2 linked regions of the Thermobifida halotolerans genome follow. The protein of the gene in region 1 interacts with the protein of each later gene in a pairwise test. Links are inferred from orthologs where the notes say so. Each region holds a gene or a part of one and is shown in the gene's direction. Other genes may lie near its edges. The genes, in order: leuS and ligA.

Evidence for each region.
Region 2: the proteins of leuS (region 1) and ligA interact in binary tests that used the Escherichia coli proteins (3 or more experiments, as listed by UniProt). The link is inferred for Thermobifida halotolerans from one-to-one orthologs.

The regions. Positions count from the first base shown.
Region 1 is NZ_CP063196.1:2,988,702-2,992,092, reverse strand. The notes cover bases 311-3,387. They hold leuS (leucine--tRNA ligase), read left to right. Parts: upstream 311-639; coding sequence 640-3,135; downstream 3,136-3,387. Other genes in these bases: NI17_RS13390 (hypothetical protein), read left to right, coding at 3,230-3,387. Outside these bases: NI17_RS13400 (DUF6406 domain-containing protein), read right to left, coding at 1-148; more of NI17_RS13390, read left to right, coding at 3,388-3,391.
Region 2 is NZ_CP063196.1:5,423,371-5,426,627, forward strand. Bases 291-3,233 are described here. They hold ligA (NAD-dependent DNA ligase LigA), read left to right. Parts: upstream 291-635; coding sequence 636-2,831; downstream 2,832-3,233. Other genes in these bases: NI17_RS23975 (methionine synthase), read left to right, coding at 291-619; NI17_RS23985 (putative bifunctional diguanylate cyclase/phosphodiesterase), read left to right, coding at 3,172-3,233. Outside these bases: more of NI17_RS23975, read left to right, coding at 1-290; more of NI17_RS23985, read left to right, coding at 3,234-3,257. UniProt on the Escherichia coli protein: DNA ligase that catalyzes the formation of phosphodiester linkages between 5'-phosphoryl and 3'-hydroxyl groups in double-stranded DNA using NAD as a coenzyme and as the energy source for the reaction.

The DNA.
Region 1 (3,391 bases):
CGGGGGCGTGGCTCTGCTCCGCGGCGGTCTCGGCGCCGGACTCCTCGTTCTCGGCCGAACAGGCGGCCAGTGCCGTGCCCGCGACGACGACCGTCACGGTGACGAGAAGCGTCCGGAGCGCGGTGCGGAAGCGGTGGGACAGGGTCATTTCGCTTGGTCTCTCCACAGGGACGGGACGGCCGCGCACCGGTGCGAAGCCACCGGTGCGCGCCTTCGGACTGCGCGCCGAGCCTCCGCGGACCGCTGCGCCCGTCGAAGTGCTCCCGGCACCGACACCGTCCGAGGGGATCACTTCCGTGACGGTCGACAACGGCGCGTCCACGAGGCCGGAGCGTTTCCGCTGGATGGGTCCCACGGTAGTCGGTTTCCGCGCGGCCGCGCGGGTCAAGTGCCGGATCCGGACGTCGCGGACGCCCCGCTACGTGGGACGGCCCCGCCTGCCGGGGCGCCTCGCCCCTCCCGTCGGGAAACGGGTGGCGCCGCGGGCCCGTCGTCGCGCGCTAACCTTGGGAGACAGACATCCGGACCGGCGGGCCCGAAAGTGCGTCCACATCTCGGGGGCGGCCGGTCCACCGACAGCAGGTCGCCAGATCGGAACCTGCTTCCCAGGGCGATGACCGGTAGAGGAACCACCCAACGATGACAGCGGTTAGCGGAGAGCAGACGACAAGCGACTCCTACGACGCCCGGGCACTGCAGGAGAAGTGGCAGGCCCGGTGGGCGAAGGAGAACCCCTTCACGGCCAGCGAGGACCCGGCCGACACCCGTCCGCGGCGCTATGTGCTCGACATGTTCCCCTACCCGTCGGGTGACCTCCACATGGGGCACGCCGAGGCGTTCGCGATCGGAGACGTCATCGCGCGCTACCACTTCGCGCGCGGCGAGAACGTCCTGCACCCGATCGGCTGGGACTCCTTCGGACTGCCCGCCGAGAACGCCGCCATCAAACGCGACTCCCACCCCGCCGAGTGGACCTACGCCAACATCGACACCCAGGCCGAGTCCTTCCGGCGCTACGGCATCTCCCTGGACTGGTCCCGCAGGCTGCACACCAGCGACCCCGAGTACTACCGGTGGAACCAGTGGTTCTTCGTCCGGTTCTTCGAGCGCGGCCTGGCCTACCGCAAGGACGGCCTGGTCAACTGGTGCCCCCAGGACCAGACCGTGCTGGCCAACGAACAGGTCGTGCAGGGCAGGTGCGAGCGCTGCGGCACCGAGGTCGAGCGCCGCGCGCTCAACCAGTGGTACTTCAAGATCACCGACTACGCCCAGCGGCTGCTGGACGACATGAAGCAGCTCGAGGGCGGCTGGCCGGAGCGCGTGCTGACCATGCAGCGCAACTGGATCGGCCGTTCCGAGGGCGCCGACGTCGACTTCGCGATCGAGGGTCGCGACGAGCCGGTCACCGTCTTCACCACCCGCCCCGACACCCTGTACGGAGCGACCTTCTTCGTGGTGGCCGCCGACGCGCCGCTGGCGGAGGAGCTGTGCGCGCCCGAGCGGCGTGAGGCGTTCGAGGCCTACCGCGCCCAGGTCAGCAAGCTGAGCGACATCGAGCGCCAGTCCACCGAGCGCGAGAAGACCGGCGTCTTCCTGGGGCGCCACGCGGTCAACCCGGTCAACGGCGAACGCATCCCGGTGTGGGCCGCCGACTACGTGCTGGCCGACTACGGGCACGGCGCGATCATGGCGGTACCCGCGCACGACCAGCGCGACCTGGACTTCGCCCGCGCCTTCGACCTGCCGGTGCGGGTCGTGGTCGACACCGGCGAGCCCGACCCCGCCGAGACCGGCGTCGCCACCCCGGGCGAGGGCGTCCTCGTCAACTCCGGCCCGCTCGACGGCCTGAGCAAGAGCGAGGCCATCCCGCGCATCATCGAGGTCCTCGCCGAACGCGGCACCGGCAAGGCCGCCGTCAACTACCGACTGCGCGACTGGCTGCTGTCCCGGCAGCGCTTCTGGGGCACCCCGATCCCGATCATCCACTGCCCCGACTGCGGTGAGGTTCCGGTTCCCGACGAGGACCTGCCGGTGCGGCTGCCCGACAACATGCGCGGCGCCGACCTGGCCCCCAAGGGGATCTCCCCGCTGGCCGCGGCCACCGACTGGGTCAACGTGTCCTGCCCCCGCTGCGGCGGCCCCGCCAAGCGGGACACCGACACCATGGACACCTTCGTCGACTCCTCCTGGTACTACCTGCGCTACTGCTCGCCCAACCTGGACACCGCCCCCTTCGACGTCGAGAGGGTCGAGAAGTGGGGGCCGATCGACCAGTACGTCGGCGGTGTCGAACACGCGATCCTGCACCTGCTGTACAGCCGGTTCTTCACCAAGGTGCTCCACGACATGGGCATGCTCTCCTTCACGGAGCCCTTCGTCCGGCTGCTCAACCAGGGCCAGGTCATCAACCAGGGCAAGGCGATGTCCAAGTCGCTGGGCAACGGGGTGGACCTGGGCAGGGAGATCGACCGGTACGGTGTCGACGCGGTCCGGCTGACCGTGGTCTTCGCCGGTCCGCCCGAGGAGGACATCGACTGGGCCGACGTCTCCCCGGGAGCGTCGCTGAAGTTCCTCAACCGCGCCTATCGGGTGATGGCCCAGGCCGGGGCGGCCTCCGAACCGGGTACCGACCCGGCCGCCGGCGACCTGGAACTGCGCCGGACGACCCACCAGACCCTGGCGAAGGTCACCGACGCGATCGAGGCCCAGCGGTTCAACGTCGCCATCGCCCGCATCATGGAACTGGTCACCGCCACCCGTCGGGCGATCGACTCCGGACCCGGCGCCGGGGACCCGGCGGTGCGTGAGGCGGCCGAGGTCATCGCGATCACCCTGGGCCTGTTCGCGCCCTACGTCGCCGAGGAGGGCTGGGAACTGCTCGGCCACTCCGGTTCGGTGACCGTGGGCACCTGGCGCACGCCCGACCCCGCGCTGCTGGTGCAGGAGAGCGTCACCTGCGTGGTCCAGGTGGCCAGCAAGGTCCGCGACAAGCTGCAGGTGTCGCCCGACATCTCCGCCGAGGAACTGGAGCGGCTGGCCCTGGCCTCGGAGAAGGTCCAGAACTTCACCGCGGGGCGTGAGATCCGCAAGGTCGTCGTGCGCGAACCCAAACTGGTCAACATCGTGGTCGCCTAGTCGGCGACCGCGGCGTCGGCGGGGCCGCGGCGGCGGCCCCGTACACGTATCGTCAGGACCCCACGCGACACGGCAGAAGAGGAACTGGGCGTACATGGGCGAGACGAGGCGGCGGGCACTGCTGCGCGGGACAGCCGCGCTGGGCGGAGTCGCCGTGGTGAGCACCGCGGCCGTCGTCGGCGGCCTGCTGTGGGACGCGCGCGGCCCCGCCGTCGAAGCCGCGTCCACCGACGCGCACCCGGTTCCCCCCGCCTGC
Region 2 (3,257 bases), 2.4 Mb from region 1 along the record:
CGTCGCCGACCTGTGCGAGTCGCTGGCCGAGGGGCTGGTCGCGCACGTGGCCGACGTACGGAGGAGGGTGCCCGGAGCGCGGATCCTCGTCCAGGTCGACGAGCCGTCCCTGCCCGCCGTGCTCACCGGGTCGGTGCCCACCGCCAGCGGCTACGGTCGGCTGCGCGCGGTGGACCGGGTCGTCGTCGAGGAGCGGCTGCGCGCCCTGTTCGCCGCGGTCACCGGCGCGGGCGCCGTCCCCGCGGCGCACTGCTGCGCCCCTCAGGTCCCCGTCGACCTGCTGCGCCGCTCCGGGGCACGCGCCCTCAGCCTGGACGCCACCCGGCTGACCCGCGAGTCCGACGAGTCCGTCGGGGTGGCGGTGGAGTCCGGGGTGGGGCTCCTGCTCGGCGTGGTCCCCGCCGTGGACACCGGACTGTCACAGCCGGTCGATACTGTCGAACCAGTACGTGAACTGTGGCACCGGATCGGCTTCGAACCCGAGCAGGCAACCCGCGACGTGGTCATCACCCCCGTGTGCGGGCTGGCCGGAGCGTCTCCGCGCCACGCCCGCGCCGCGCTCGACCTGTGCCGCGAGGCCGCGCGGGTGCTGCGGGAGGAGCCGCGGACCCGGCAGTGAACGAAAGGACGCGTGCGTGAGCGCACCAGACCCGACCTTCGCCGACGACGTCCCCGCCGACGTGCGGGAACTCCACGCGCGGCTGAGTCAGGACCTCGACGACCACAGCTACCGCTACTACCTCGGCTCGCCGGTCATCTCCGACGCCGAGTACGACCGGCTCATGCTCCAGCTTCGGGAACTGGAGGCCCGGTACCCGTCGCTGGTCACCCCGGACTCGCCCACCCAGAAGGTCGGCGCGCCCATCAGCAACGAGTTCGCCCCGGTCGAGCACCTGGAGCGGATGCAGAGCCTGGACAACGCGTTCGACGAGGAGCAGTTGACGGCGTGGGCGCAGCGGGTCGGCGCCGAGGTTCCGGTCGAGGCGTTCCTGTGCGAACTCAAGATCGACGGCCTGGCCGTGGACCTGGTGTACGAGAAGGGGCGCCTGGTGCGCGCCGCCACCCGGGGGGACGGCCGGGTCGGCGAGGACATCACCCTCAACGTCCGCACCATCGACGCCGTCCCGGTCCGCCTGGACGAGTCCCGGCACCCCGCGCCCGAACTGCTGGAGGTGCGCGGCGAGGTGTTCCTGCCCGGCGAGGCCTTCGAGGAGCTCAACGCCCGGCTCGCCGACGAGGGCAAGCCCCCGTTCGCCAATCCCCGCAACGCCGCGGCCGGATCGCTGCGGCAGAAGGACCCCCGCGTCACCGCGTCCCGGCCGCTGAGCATGCTCGTGCACGGCGTCGGCGCGCACCGCGGGGTCACCATCACCCGCCAGTCGCAGTCCTACGAGCTGCTGGCCGCGTGGGGGCTGCCGGTCAGCGACCGCACCAGGGTGCTGTCCGACCTCGACGGGGTCCGCGACTACATCGCCCACTACGCCGAACACCGCCACGACCCCGCCTACGAGATCGACGGCGTCGTGGTCAAGGTCGACGACGTCTCGCTGCAGCGCCGCCTGGGCTCCACCAGTCGCGCCCCGCGCTGGGCGATCGCCTACAAGTATCCGCCCGAGGAGGTCACCACCAGACTGGTCGACATCAGGGTCAGCGTGGGCCGCACCGGCCGGGTCACTCCGTACGCGGTGCTGGAGCCGGTGCGGGTCGCCGGATCCGAGGTCGAGTTCGCCACCCTGCACAACTCCCAGGAGGTCGCGCGCAAGGGCGTGCTGATCGGCGACACCGTGGTGGTGCGCAAGGCCGGGGACGTCATCCCCGAGATCGTGGGGCCGGTGGTGGACAAGCGCACCGGGGACGAACGGCCCTTCGTGATGCCCGCCGAGTGCCCGGAGTGCGGCACCCCGCTGGGCCAGCAGAAGGAGGGCGACGTCGACCTGCGCTGCCCCAACACCCGCTACTGCAAGGGGCAGTTGCGCGAACGCCTGGCCTTCATCGCCGGCCGCAAGGCCCTCGACATCGAGGCCCTGGGCTACGTGGCGGCCACCGCCCTGACCCAGCCGCTGGAGCCGGCCGAGCCGCCGCTGCGCGACGAGGGCGACCTGTTCGACCTCACCGTCGAGCAACTGCTGCCCATCCGGACCCTCGTCCTCGACCCCGACACCGCCGAACCCAAGATCGACCCCAAGACCGGCGAGCCCAAGGTGGTGACCTTCTTCGCCAACCAGAAGGGCGAGCCGAAGAAGACCGTCGAGAAGCTGCTCGAGCAGCTCGAAGCGGCCAAGCAGCGTCCGCTGTGGCGGGTGCTGGTCGCGTTGTCCATCCGGCACGTGGGACCGCGCGCGGCCGAGGACCTCGCCCGGCACTTCCGCTCCATGGACGCGATCGCCCGGGCCGACGAGGAGGAACTCGTCGCGGTCGACGGGATCGGGCCGACCATCGCGCGCTCCATCATCGACTGGTTCGCGGTCGACTGGCACCGCGAGATCGTCGAGAAGTGGCGGGCGGCCGGGGTCCGCATGGCCGAGGAGGGGGCCGACGACGGCCCCCGCCTGCTGGACGGGGTCACCGTGGTCGTCACCGGTTCGCTGGAGGGCTACAGCCGGGACGGCGCCAAGGAGGCCGTTCAGGAACTCGGCGGCAAGGTCACCGGGTCGGTCTCCAAGAAGACCGACTTCGTGGTGGTCGGCGCGAACCCGGGCACCAAGTACGACAAGGCCGTCAAACTCGGTGTGCCGATCCTCGACGAGGAGGGCTTCGAGGTGCTGCTCACCCGGGGACCGGAACCGGCCAGGAAAGCACGGCTGGTTCCCGAGGGCTCCGACGGGGCCTGAGTCGACCTCCGTGCGACAAAATCGGCCCCCGAACCGTCGGGGGCCTGTTTTACCTGACCAGTGAGGTAATACGATACGCGGTCAGGAGGTCACCCGGTCGGTGCCGCCCGTGGGGAGGAGGGAGGCGGCCACCACGGTCACCGACTTACCCAAAGTCTGCGTCCGGCGACACCTGGTGACGGAACAACGTAAGCTGGCTAACAGCGGTACAAGCCGTTGACGACTGTTTTCGACCACGGGGGATGGTCGGGACGGTCGCGTCAGAACCCGTGCGGGGCGCGAGGGGGGCGGGAGGGGAACTCAGCCGTCCGCGCGTTCCATGAACCATCCCGAGGACGTCATGAAAGATCCCAACAACACCCGGGATGTCGGCCCCCGGGTCGGGACGCCGCTGTGGTTGTACTTCACCAGTACCACGGTGGCCGG